2 regions of the Afipia sp. GW822-FHT04G07 genome follow, and region 1 is predicted to be linked to the other one. Evidence: predicted binding sites of a transcription regulator. Region 1 holds the regulator's gene; the other holds the start of a gene.
The links. The regulator PhoB, encoded in region 1, activates phosphate uptake and scavenging genes when phosphate is short. The targets are predictions, from matches to a motif close to TGTCATNNANCTGTCAT.
Positions count from the first base shown of each region.

Region 2: the regulator PhoB is predicted to act here: its motif matches at 2,492-2,508, upstream of AC1RKJ_RS02945 (RNA degradosome polyphosphate kinase).

Region 1 covers NZ_JBXAMP010000001.1:94,395-100,955, forward strand. Annotated here, with positions in the region: gene pstA (phosphate ABC transporter permease PstA) at 1-472, shown strand, start outside; gene pstB (phosphate ABC transporter ATP-binding protein PstB) at 469-1,296, shown strand; gene phoU (phosphate signaling complex protein PhoU) at 1,323-2,039, shown strand; gene phoB (phosphate regulon transcriptional regulator PhoB) at 2,070-2,771, shown strand; gene pqqA (pyrroloquinoline quinone precursor peptide PqqA) at 2,921-3,001, shown strand; gene pqqB (pyrroloquinoline quinone biosynthesis protein PqqB) at 3,151-4,077, shown strand; gene pqqC (pyrroloquinoline-quinone synthase PqqC) at 4,074-4,838, shown strand; gene pqqD (pyrroloquinoline quinone biosynthesis peptide chaperone PqqD) at 4,838-5,152, shown strand; gene pqqE (pyrroloquinoline quinone biosynthesis protein PqqE) at 5,149-6,366, shown strand; gene pip (prolyl aminopeptidase) at 6,356-6,561, shown strand, end outside.
Region 2 covers NZ_JBXAMP010000001.1:613,535-620,095, reverse strand. Annotated here, with positions in the region: gene purM (phosphoribosylformylglycinamidine cyclo-ligase) at 1-995, opposite strand, end outside; gene AC1RKJ_RS02955 (CDP-alcohol phosphatidyltransferase family protein) at 1,167-1,712, shown strand; gene AC1RKJ_RS02950 (P-loop NTPase family protein) at 1,768-2,451, shown strand; gene AC1RKJ_RS02945 (RNA degradosome polyphosphate kinase) at 2,579-4,765, shown strand; gene ppx (exopolyphosphatase) at 4,785-6,314, shown strand; gene AC1RKJ_RS02935 (glutaminase) at 6,403-6,561, shown strand, end outside.

The DNA of each region.
Region 1 (6,561 bases):
ATACGGCGCGATCGTCATTCCGATGGGCGGCTTCTCGGCTTTGGCAGGTACGCTGGCGCTGGCCGTGATCGTTATCCCCGTCGTGGTGCGTACTACTGAGGACATGCTTGGCCTTGTTCCCAATCCACTGCGTGAAGCCGCGTCCGCGCTGGGCTTGCCGCGCTCGCTCGTTATCAAGCGCATCGCTTATCGGGCCGCACGTTCGGGTCTCATCACCGGCGTTCTGCTCGCGACCGCACGCGTCGCCGGCGAAACCGCGCCGCTGTTGTTTACCGCACTCAGCAATCAGTTCTTCAGTCTCGATCTCACCAAGACGATGGCCAACTTGCCCGTGACCATCAACAACTTCGTCCAAAGCCCTTATGAGTATTGGAAACAGCTCGCATGGAGCGGGGCTTTGCTTATCACCTTGACCGTACTTGCCCTTAACATTGGCGCGCGCATCCTTGGCGCCGAGAGGACATCGAAATGAGCGAGCAGCTTTCTGTCAGCGTAGACCTTCCTCGTGGGCACGCGCCGGGATTGGCCGGCCAGCTGGACGCGCGGCCCAAGGTGACGGCGCGCGATCTGAATTTCTATTACGGCGAGCACCACGCCTTGAAGAACATCAACATTGCCCTTGGCGAGAACCGCGTCACTGCGTTCATCGGTCCATCGGGCTGCGGCAAGTCGACCCTGTTGCGGATATTCAACCGGATGTACGATCTTTATCCGGGCCAGCGCGCGACAGGCCAGCTCATGCTGGATACGACCAACATTCTCGATCCGAAGCTCGATCTCAACCTGCTGCGCGCGCGGATCGGAATGGTGTTCCAGAAGCCGACGCCGTTCCCGATGACCATTTACGAAAACATCGCGTTCGGGATTCGCCTGTACGAGAAAATCTCCAAATCCGAAATGGACGGTCGTGTCGAAGCCGCGTTGAAGGGCGGTGCGCTCTGGAACGAGGTCAAGGACAAGCTAAATGCGAGCGGCCTCAGCCTGTCGGGTGGTCAGCAGCAACGCCTGTGCATCGCACGGACGGTCGCCGTCCGTCCGGAAGTGATTCTGTTTGACGAGCCTTGCTCGGCGCTCGATCCGATCTCCACCGCCAAGGTTGAGGAACTGATCCAGGAGCTCAAGGAAGATTACACAATCGCCATTGTGACGCATAATATGCAGCAGGCGGCGCGTGTGTCGGACAAGACCGCGTTCATGTATCTCGGCGAACTGGTTGAATTCGACGATACCAACAAGATCTTTACGTCGCCGACAGATCGGCGGACGCAGGATTACATCACTGGCCGTTTCGGCTGACGCGCATTTCGCGGGAGAGACAAATCATGGGTTCAGATCATACCGCCAAGGCGTTCGACGAAGACCTTCAGGAACTCAACCGGCTTGTCGCCGAGATGGGTGGCCTGGCTGAGCGACAGATCGTCGATTCTGTCGATGCGCTGATCCGGCGCGACGTTGCGCTGGGCAAGCGCGTCGTCGCCGCCGACGTCGAGATCGACAAACTGCAGCATCTGATCGAGGAGCGTGCCGTGCTGACCATCGCGCGCCGCCAGCCGATGGCGGTCGATCTGCGCGAGATCGTCGGTTCCTTGCGTGTTGCGACTGACCTCGAACGGATCGGGGATCTCTCGAAGAATATCGGCAAGCGTGTTTCGGCGTTGGACAGCGATTTTCACCCTTTGAAGCTGATCCGCGGCCTGGAGCACATGACCGATCTCGTGCAGTCACAGGTGAAATCAGTGCTCGACGCCTATGCGGCACACGATCTGCCGGCTGCGATGACGGTCTGGAAGGGCGACGAGGAGGTCGACGCGATCTGCACCTCGCTGTTCCGCGAGCTTCTGACCTACATGATGGAAGATCCGCGAAACATCGGGTTCTGTATTCACCTGATGTTCTGCGCCAAGAACATCGAGCGTATCGGCGATCACGCGACCAACATTGCCGAGACGGTTTTCTATATGATCGAAGGCCAGCAGATGCTCGATCAGCGCCCGAAGGGCGACATGACGAACTTTGCAACGGCCGCGTCAGGCAGCTAACTTGCAGGATGATGAATTGAAGGACCGCTCATGAGCGCCCGCATTCTTGTGGTCGAAGACGAAGAGGCGTTGACGACGCTGCTTCGTTACAATCTGGACGCCGAGGGTTACGACGTCGAGACCGTGGCCCGCGGCGATGACGCCGATACGCGGCTTAAGGAGCATATCCCAGATCTGATCGTGCTTGACTGGATGCTTCCCGGCCTGTCGGGAATCGAGCTTTGCCGCCGCCTGCGCGCGCGGCAGGAGACCAAGCAGATTCCGATCATCATGTTGACCGCGCGCGGCGAGGAAAGCGAGCGGGTGAGGGGACTTGCGACCGGCGCAGACGATTACATCGTCAAGCCGTTCTCGGTTCCCGAGCTGCTGGCGCGGGTCAAAGGCCTATTGCGGCGTGCAAGTCCCGAACGCCTTGCGACGGTTCTGGCGTTCGGCGACATCGAATTGGACCGCGACCGGCGTCGCGTTGCGCGTTCGGGCCGGCCGATCGATCTCGGCCCTACCGAATATCGCCTGCTGGAGTTCTTTCTTGAGCACCCAGGCCGCGTGTTTAGCCGGGAACAGCTGCTTGATGGCGTATGGGGACGCGACATCTACATCGACGAGCGCACGGTTGACGTACACATCGGTCGGCTGAGGAAGCTGCTGAACCTGGGCCGCGAGTCGGACCCTATCCGCACCGTCCGCGGCGCGGGCTACGCTCTCGATGATCGTTTCGCCAAGGCCGAGTGAGTTTGGTTCCGGTTCTTTCGCATTGCAGCGAAGTCACATTTTTGTGGCGGGCGGCATCCAAGTTTCGTGGCGCCAAAATCGAACTCCGTGGTAGCTTCGATGGTGATGATGGCACGAAGTCCGTCATGCAATGGGCAAGGAGACCGCAAATGGCCTGGAAGACCCCCAAGATTGTCGAAGTGCCGGTCGGCATGGAAATCAACATGTACGCCTGCGCGGCGCGCAAGTAAGCGGCATTCTCGTTATCAGGCTCGCGGCTAAGCGGTCCGGTTTGCGCTAGGAATTCCTTCATATGTGAAGGCTTTCCGGCGCGAGGCCGGGTTTTCTTGTGTCTGCGGCGCTGCCCCTTATGAGATCGAATCGAGGACGGAGCTCCCTCATGCGCGTCGTCGTTCTCGGGGCTGCGGCGGGCGGGGGCGTACCCCAGTGGAATTGTAACTGCGATGTCTGCCGCCTGGCGCGCAGCTCGCATCCGGAATTGCAGTCGACTCAGACATCGATTGCGGTCAGCGCCGACGGTGAGCACTGGTTTCTGGTCAACGCCTCGCCTGACTTGCGTCAGCAATTGATTTCGACGCCGCAGCTTCATCCCAAGGCCGGTCATCTGCGCCACAGTCCTGTCGCAGGCGTCATCCTGACCAATGGTGAGGTTGATGCCGTCGCCGGATTGTTGTCGATGCGCGAGGGCTCGCCTTTTTCGATCTACGCGCACCCACGTGTGCTCTCCATTCTCAAGTCGAACAGCATCTTCAACGTGCTCGATGAGACGCGCGTGCGGCGCGAGGCTGTCGAATTCGATAAACCGTTCGAACCGAAGCTTCCTGACGGCTCACCGTCTGGTCTCGAAATTCTTCCCTTTGCCGCGCCGGGCAAGCGCGCCTGGTATCTGGAAGGGGCAGCCTTTCCTATCGACGGCGATGAGGCGGGGGATACGCTCGGATTGCGGATCACTGACAAGGCAAGCGGGGAACATCTCTACTTTCTCGCAGCCTGCGCGGCGCTCACCCCCGATCTCAGGCAGCGCCTTCGCGGCGCGTCTCTGGTTTTCTTTGACGGTACGCTGTGGCGCGACGACGAATTGATCGCGGCCGGCCTTGGCACCAAAACCGGTCAACGCATGGGGCACATGGCCATTTCCGGTGAACAGGGCGTGATCGCCGGGCTTGAGGATCTCGGCATCGGGCGCAAGATTTTCCTGCACATCAATAATTCGAATCCGGTTCTGCTGCCGGGCGCCGCCGAGCGCGAAGCCGTGGAGCGCGCCGGCTGGCAAATTCCTTCGGATGGCACGGAGATCACCATTTGATCGCGACGAGCGTATTTGCATTGAAGACAGGTACGCCGCTTGCAAATGCGGAGGACCTTGAGGTTGCGCTGCGCGGTATCGGCGCGACGCGCTATCACAATCTGCATCCGTTTCACCGGTTGCTTCACGGCGGCAAGCTGAACAAGGGGCAGGTTCAGGCCTGGGCGCTCAACCGCTACTATTATCAGAGCTCCATTCCCATCAAGGACGCGGTGGTGATTTCGCGCTTTCGCGACCGCGATATTCGTCTCGAATGGCGACACCGCATCGAGGACCACGATGGCGACGTCGGCACCGAAGGGGGTATCGAGCGCTGGTTGAAGCTGACCGAAGGGCTCGGCCTCGATAGCGCTTATGTCGAATCCGCCGAGGGAATTCTGCCTGCTACGCGCTTCGCGGTGGATGCCTACGTCCATTTCGTTCGCGACAAGACGCCGTTGGAAGCCATTGCGTCCTCATTAACCGAACTTTTCGCGCCGAACCTGCATGAGGAACGCATTTCGGGAATGCTCGCGCACTACGACTTCATCAATCCGAACATCATGAGTTACTTCAAGCGGCGCATGGAGCAGGCGCCGCGCGACGCCAATTTTGCGCTGGATTTCGTCAAGCGGCACGCAAAAACACCCGAAGAGCGCGAAGCTGTCTGCAATGCGTTGATTTTCAAGACCAACGTGCTCTGGGTCCAGCTCGACGCGCTCTATCATGCCTATGTCGACGGCCATATTCCGCCGGGTGCTTTCGTGCCGGAGCGCGGCTGATGGCATTGCGAAGCCGGCGGATCGACATAACTGAAGGGAGCAGGCCCGTGCTGGCGCGTCATGCCAGGCTGAAGTTCGACGAAGCGCGGCAGGTCTGGGTGATCCTGGTGCCGGAGCGCGTACTTGCGCCGGACGAGATTGCGGTAGAGATTTTGCAACTCTGCGATGGCGTCCGTAACGTCGATCAGATCATCGATGTGCTTGCCGCAAAGTATGCTGCCGATCGCGGGATGATCGGCGCTGATGTAATGGCCATGCTGCGGGATCTCGCCGAAAAGGGATTTCTTGCAGAGGCACAGGATCCGAAGTCATGAGCCCGACGCTCACCGATGCTTCTCCGGTTCGCGCCGATCCAGCCGATGGATTGGCGGTGCTGGAGCAGCGCAGATCGCAGGCCGAAACATTCGGGATTCCGCTGGCTGTTCTGGCCGAGCTGACCCACCGCTGCCCTTTGCAATGTCCGTATTGCTCGAACCCGGTAGAACTGGAGCGAGGCGGCGCGGAGCTTTCCACCGACGAATGGAAGCGGGTGCTGAGCGAACTCGCCGCGATTGGCGTGCTGCAGATCCATTTTTCCGGTGGCGAGCCGACGGCGCGCAAGGATCTCGCAGAGATCGTTCAGCACGCAACCGACGTCGGGCTTTATTCGAACCTCATCACCTCGGCGGTTCTGCTTACGAAGGAAAAGCTGACTGCATTGGCCGATGCTGGGCTGTGCCATGTTCAGATCAGCTTTCAGGGCAGCGAGCAGAGCGTCGCCGACCGTGTCGCGGGGCTGAAAGATGCGCACGCGAAAAAGATCGAGGCCGCAGGTTGGGCGCGAGAGCTCGGACTACCGCTGACGGTCAACGCGGTCATGCATCGACAGAACCTGTGTCAGCTTGCGGACATCATCCAGATGGCGGTCGATCTCGATGCCGACCGGCTCGAAGTCGCCAATGTGCAGTACTACGGCTGGGCCTTGAAAAACCGCGCGGCACTGATGCCAACCATCGCGCAGATTGACGAAACCTCCCGTATCGTCGAGGAAGCCGAGGTGCGGCTGAAGGGCATCCTCGCCATCGATTATGTGGTGCCGGATTACTACGCGTTGCGCCCAAAGAAATGCATGGGCGGGTGGGGAAGGCAGTTCTTCAACATCTCACCGTCAGGTAAAATTCTGCCATGTCATGCGGCTGAAACCATTACCGGCCTGAAATTTGAATCGGTGCGCGATCATTCCATCGCCTGGATCTGGCAGAATTCCGAAGCCTTCAATCGCTATCGCGGCACCGGCTGGATGCCCGAGCCGTGTCAGAGTTGTGAGTTCAAGGAGATCGACTACGGCGGCTGCCGCTGCCAGGCCTTCGCGCTGACGGGCAATGCTGGCAATACCGATCCCGCCTGCGCGCTGTCGCCTGCACACGAACAGATTTTCAAAACGGCTATGAGAGAATCCGTGGGAGACAGCCGCCGCTTCATCTATCGCAACTTCGCGGGCGGCACGCTTGAGACCGACACACGCGAGATTGATAAACATGGAGCCTGACGCCGCGGACATCACGACACCAGGCAAATCCGATCGCTTTGCGCCGCTCACCGCGCGGCATCTGTCGGTGGGCGATGGTCACGAAATCTACGTCGAAACAGTCGGCCGCGCCGACGGCATTCCCGCGGTCTATTTGCATGGCGGCCCCGGTAGCGGCTGCCAACCCGATCATCGGCGGTTGTTCGATCCGCTTCG
Region 2 (6,561 bases), 520 kb from region 1:
ACGCGCTCGCCGGCACCTGCGAAAATCTCCATCACCTCGACAAGCTGCTCGCGCTTGACGATCGCGATCATGCCGATGCCGCAGTTGAAGGTGCGCAGAAGTTCGAGTTCGGCGATGTTGCCTTCCGCCGCCAGCCACTTGAACACCGGCAACACTGGAACGGCAGTCAGATCGATGCGGACGCCGAGATGCTTCGGCAATACGCGGGGAATGTTGTCGGTGAAGCCGCCGCCGGTGATGTGCGCGAGGCCCTTGACCGCGCCGGTCTGGCGGATCGCCGCGAGACAGGATTTCACATAGAGCTTCGTCGGGGCGAGCAGCGCGCCGCCGAGCGTCATCACGGGCGCAAACGGCGCGGGCGCGTCGAATGTCACGCCGGATTTCTCGACCACCTTGCGCACCAGCGAGAAGCCGTTGGAATGGACGCCCGAGGAGGCGAGGCCAATCACCGCGTCGCCCGGGCCGATGTCCTTGTGCGGCAGCAGTGTGCCGCGCTCGGCTGCGCCTACCGCGAAGCCCGCGAGGTCATAGTCGCCGTCCTTGTAGAGGCCGGGCATTTCGGCAGTCTCGCCGCCGATCAGCGCGCAGCCGGATTCGCGGCAGCCTTCCGCGACGCCGGCCACGATCGAGGCGGTGGCCTCGGGGTCGAGCTTGCCGCAGGCAAAGTAATCCAGAAAGAACAGCGGTTCCGCGCCCTGGACCACGAGATCGTTGACCGACATCGCCACGAGGTCGATGCCGATGCCGCCGTGGATTCCGGTCTCGATGGCAATCTTGACCTTGGTGCCGACGCCGTCGGTGGCGGCGACCAGAACGGGATCCTTGAAGCCCGCGGCCTTGAGGTCGAACAGGCCGCCGAATCCGCCGATTTCAGCGTCGGCGCCCGCCCGCGCGGTGGCGCGCACCAGCGGCTTGATGAGGTCCACCAGACGGTTTCCGGCGTCGATATCGACGCCGGCGGACGAATAGGTCAGGCCGGATTTTTGATCGGTCATGCCAAGTTTCCGAGAGTATGCCGGTGGTTACGTCGGATTTTGCGCTGGCGCAATGGCTGGCGGGGCGGCTGTGCATAGCTATGTAGAACGTTCGGGCACTGGGCCGCAGTCCCGTGTCCTAGGCAAGGTCGCACCGGGCCGCTACAACAATGGGGAGCCGGGAAAAGTCGCGTGAATCTGCCGAACATCATTACTTTGGGCCGCATCCTGCTGGTGCCGGTCATCGTCTGGGCCATCGCGTCGAACCAGATGACCATCGCCTTCGTCATCTTTGTGGTGGCGGGGGTCAGCGACGCCATCGACGGCTTTCTGGCCAAGCGGTTCAACATGACCACCGAGATCGGGGCGCTGCTCGATCCCGTCGCCGACAAGGCGCTGCTGGTCTCGATCTATGTCACGCTCGGAATCTCCGGCGATATCCCGCGCTGGCTTGTCATCCTGGTGGTGTCGCGCGATTTCATGATCGTGGGCGCCGTGATTGTCTCGTGGATTCTCGACAATCCGGTTCCGATGAAGCCACTGATGGTGTCCAAGCTCAACACCGTGGCGCAGGTGTCGTTCGCAGCGCTGGTGCTGGCCTCGCTCGGCTTCCAGTTCAATGCGTCGCCCTACGAGATCATTCTGGCGGGTTGCGTGACGGTCTTGACGCTGCTTTCGGTGTCCTTCTATCTCGTGGAATGGGCACGGCACATGAGCGCGACCGCGCCGATACCGTGATACACTTCAAAAGCAGCATGTTGCGTAGACCGGGTGGTTCGGTCAGGAGTCTTGCTTGGTAGCGCGCGTTCGCCCCCGTCAGTTGGCCTTTGCGTTGCCGCACGCGGAAAGCCTGACGCGCGACAACTTCATGGAAGGCTCCGCCAACGCGCAGGCGCTGGCGCTGATCGATGCGTGGCCGGACTGGCCGAACCGCGTCATGATGCTGGTCGGCCCAGAGGGCTGCGGCAAAAGTCATCTCGCATCGATCTGGGCGGCGGAGGCAGGCGCGCGCTCGGTCGCAGCGCATACGCTGACGCCAGACAACGTGCCGGACGAACTCGCCACCGGCGCGCTGGTCGTCGATGATCTTGACCCGGCGTCGTTCGATGAGCGCGCGCTGTTTCATTTATTGAATCTCGCACGCGAAGACGAGGCCTATGTCCTGCTGACGGGACGGACGTTGCCGTCCTTGTTCCCGGTGGACCTGCGCGACCTGCGCTCGCGTCTGCGCGCGGTGTCGGTGGTGACGCTGACGCCGCCGGACGACCAGTTGTTTCGGGCGCTGATCGTCAAATTCTGCGCCGACCGCCAGATGAGCGTGGACGACAGCATCGTGAGCTACCTCGCAACCCGGATCGAGCGTTCTTTCGCTGCGGCGCGGCACGCGGTCGAATTGCTGGACAGCGAGGCGCTGCGGCAGCGCCGGCCGGTGACGCGGGCGCTGGCTGCGGAAATCCTCAAGGACACTGCGGCCTGATCGCGCAGGGACTTGGTCATTAACCTGTCCTGGCCCATCATGTCATCGAACTGTCATGACGCTGGCACATTGTCTCCGTGGAAACCGTCCACATTACGGGCTGTTGATGTGAATAAGGTCTCGCTTTATGGATTCCGCGCAAGCTATTGTTAGAAAAGAAGAAACCGAAGAAATTACGGTTCCGGCATCAATTGGGTCAAGTTCCGATCGCTTCATCAACCGCGAGCTTTCGTGGCTTCACTTCAATCGCCGCGTGCTTGAAGAGTCGGTCAACCTCAACCACCCGGCGCTGGAGCGGGTCCGGTTCCTGTCTATTTCCGCCAACAACCTTGACGAGTTCTTCATGGTCCGCGTTGCGGGTCTCAAGGCTCAGGTCCGTGAGGGCATCAACGAGCGCAGCCCGGACGGCTCGACGCCCACCGAACAGCTCGCGAAGATCAACGAAACGGTCTCGAAGCTGGCCAGTGACCAGCAGGAGATCTGGCGCGACCTGCGCAACATCCTGTCCGGAGTGGGCATCGTCCTCGTCGACGGCAAGGATGTCAGCAAGACCGAGACGGCCTGGATCGAAGATCACTTCCTCCACAATATCTTTCCGCTGCTGACGCCGCTGGCGATCGATCCCGCGCATCCGTTCCCGTTCATCCCGAGCCTCGGCTTCACCATCGCGCTGCATCTGGCGCGGGTGTCCGACGGCAAGGCGATGAATGCGCTGATCCGCATGCCGGGCAAGATCGACCGCTTCATCCGTTTGCCTGCCGGCAAGGATGGCTCGGTCCGCCTCATCACGCTGGAGCAGGCCACCGGACTGTTCATCGGGCGGCTGTTCCCGGGCTACACCGTCAAGGGGCAGGGCGCGTTCCGCATCATTCGCGACTCCGAACTGGAAATCGAGGAAGAGGCCGAGGATCTGGTTCGCCTGTTCGAGTCGGCGCTGAAACGCCGCCGCCGCGGGTCGGTGATCCGTCTTGAGATCGAAGCCCATATGCCTGACGAACTGCGCGCATTCGTGCAGCGCGCCCTGTCAGTGCCTGACGACGACGTGCTTCTTGTCGACGGCGTGCTGGCCATGAACGAACTGTCGCAACTGACGCGGCTCGACCGCCCCGATCTCGAGTTCACGCCTTATGTGCCGCGCCATCCCGAGCGCGTACGCGATCACGGCGGCGACATCTTCGCGGCGATCCGGCAGAAGGATCTGGTCGTCCATCACCCGTATGAATCGTTCGACGTCGTGGTGCAGTTCCTGCAACAGGCGGCGCGCGATCCCGATGTCGTCGCCATCAAGCAGACGCTGTATCGCACCTCGCGCGATTCACCGATCGTGCGGACGCTCGCCGAGGCGGCGGAGGCGGGCAAGTCGGTGACGGCGCTGGTCGAACTGAAAGCGCGTTTCGACGAAGAGGCCAACATCCGCTGGGCGCGCGATCTTGAACGCGCGGGCGTGCAGGTGGTCTATGGATTCCTCGAACTGAAAACCCACGCCAAGCTGTCGCTGGTGGTGCGCCGGGAAGGCGCCGGGCTCACGACCTACGTTCACGCCGGCACCGGCAACTACCATCCCGTTACCGCGCGCATCTACACGGACCTGTCGTACTTCACCTCGGACCCTGTGATCGCGCGCGACGCCGCACGCGTCTTCAACTACATCACCGGCTATGCCGAGCCGCGCGACATCGAGAAGATGGGCGTGTCGCCGCTGACGCTGCGCAAGCGGATGATCGAGCACATCCACGGCGAGAGCAACCATGCGCGCCATGGCAAGCCGGGTGCGATCTGGCTGAAGATGAATTCGCTGGTCGATCCGGAGATCATCGACGCGCTGTACGAAGCCTCGCAGGCCGGGGTCTCGATCGATCTGATCATTCGTGGAATCTGCTGCCTGCGGCCCGGTGTGCCGGGCTTGTCGGAGAACATCCGGGTCAAATCGATCATCGGCCGGTTCCTGGAACACGGACGAGTCTATTGCTTCGGCATGGGCCACGGCCTGCCGAGCGCGAAGGCGGCTGTGTATATCTCCTCCGCTGACATGATGCCGCGCAATCTGGACCGCCGGGTCGAGGTGCTGTGTCCGTTGCAAAATCCGACGGTACATCAGCAGGTTCTCGAACAAATCATGGTCGCGAACCTGAAAGACAATGAACAGAGCTGGCGATTGTTGCCGGATGGGTCGTCAACACGTATGAAGGCCGCGAAGGGCGAAGAGCCCTTCAACGTGCACAACTACTTCATGACGAACCCGAGTCTGTCAGGCCGTGGAAAATCGCTCAAAGAATCTTCGCCACGTCGCCTTACGCGCCGTTCGGAGCGTTAGCGGCGCGAAGACCGAATCCGTGGCCCCGGCATCCAGTCGCGAGTCTCATCGCACAGTTCGCAAACCGTCCCGGACGGTGGCTGTCATCGACATCGGGTCGAACTCGGTTCGTCTTGTTGTCTACGAAGACAAGACGCGCAACCTTGCGCCCGTGTTCAACGAGAAGACGTTGTGCGGTCTCGGCCGCGAGGTGCAGTCCACCGGATTGCTGGCGGCCGACGCGGTCGAAAAGGCGCTGGCTGCGCTGAAGCGTTTCAAGGCCCTGTGCAAGATCATGAAGGTCGGCGAGGTCCATGCGATCGCGACCGCGGCCTGCCGTGATGCGACCAACGGTCCGGACTTTATCGCCAGGGCCGAGCGCATCTGTGGATGCAGCATCGAAATTCTGTCCGGCGCGCGCGAGGCGAAACTGTCCGCGCTCGGTGTGGGGTCGGGCGTCTACAAGCCCAATGGTATTGTTGGCGACCTCGGCGGCGGCTCGCTCGAACTGATCGACATTCGCGGTCATCGTATCCGCACCGGCGTGACCCTGCCGCTCGGCGGACTTGCGTTGCAGGACATTTCGCAGAAATCCCTCAAGAAGGCCGAACGGATTGTCGCCGCCGACCTCACCAATCTTCCGGCGCTGAAGGCCGGCAGAGGACGCACGTTTTACGCCGTCGGCGGAACGTGGCGCGCGCTGGCGCGCATCCACATCATCCAGAGCGGTTATCCGCTGCGGGTGATGCACGGCTATACGATCCCCGCAGCAGATGCCCTCGATTTCGCGCGGCGGCTTCGCCGTCTCGCCGCCAGCAACACGCTGGCCGATATAGAAACAGTTGCGGATGCCCGCCGTCCGCTGCTGGCCTACGCGGCGCTCGTGCTCGAATACATTATCCGTATCGCGAAGCCGAAGACCATCGTGTTCTCGACCTACGGCGTCCGCGAAGGCTTGCTCTACGAGATGTTGCCCGAGAAGGAGCGGCAAAAGGACGGGTTGATCGCGACGGCGCATACGCTGAACGAATTGCGCTCGCGTTCGCCGCGTCACGCGGACGATCTGATCGCGTGGACCGACAAGTTGTTCCGGGTTGCGGGTCTGCGCGAGAACGAAGACGAGAAGCGGTTGCGTCATGCGGCGTGCTGGCTGTCCGATGCCGGGTGGCGCGCGCATCCCGATTATCGCGGCGAGCAGACTCTCAACCTCATCACCAACGGCAACTTCGGCGCCGTGACTCACGAAGGCCGGGCGTTTCTGGCGCTCGCTATCTATTATCGCTACGCAGGACTGAACGCCGAAAACGATGCGCCGGAAGTCGTGCGCGCGCTGGTGCCGCCCGCGATGGTCGAACGCGCAAAGCTGATCGGCGCGACGTTCCGCGTGGCCTTCATGATCTCGGCTGCGCAGCGCGGTGTGTTGTCCCATACGCATTTCCGCAATCAGGGCCGGAAGCTCATTCTTGTGTTCGACAAGCGCGCCGCCGATCTCGCCGCTGACCGCGTGACCAATCGCTTCAAGCAATTGGCGCGGCTGATGGGGCGCACCGGCGCGATCGTGAAACCCTAGGGCACGATCAAGGCGCAAACAGCCCTTTTGCGTTGGCACGTTTGTCGCATGACGTGCCGTCAGCCGATATCAACCGAGCCGGAATGACATGAGCAACGCCACTCTCGACCGCGCCGTGAAAGAAACCGTCGACGAGATGGTGAAGCGGGCGGATCGCGGCGACGTCGCGGCCTATATTCCCGAACTGGCGCAGGTCGATGCCAATTCCTTCGGGCTGGTCGTGGTGGACACGAATGGACATGTCGCC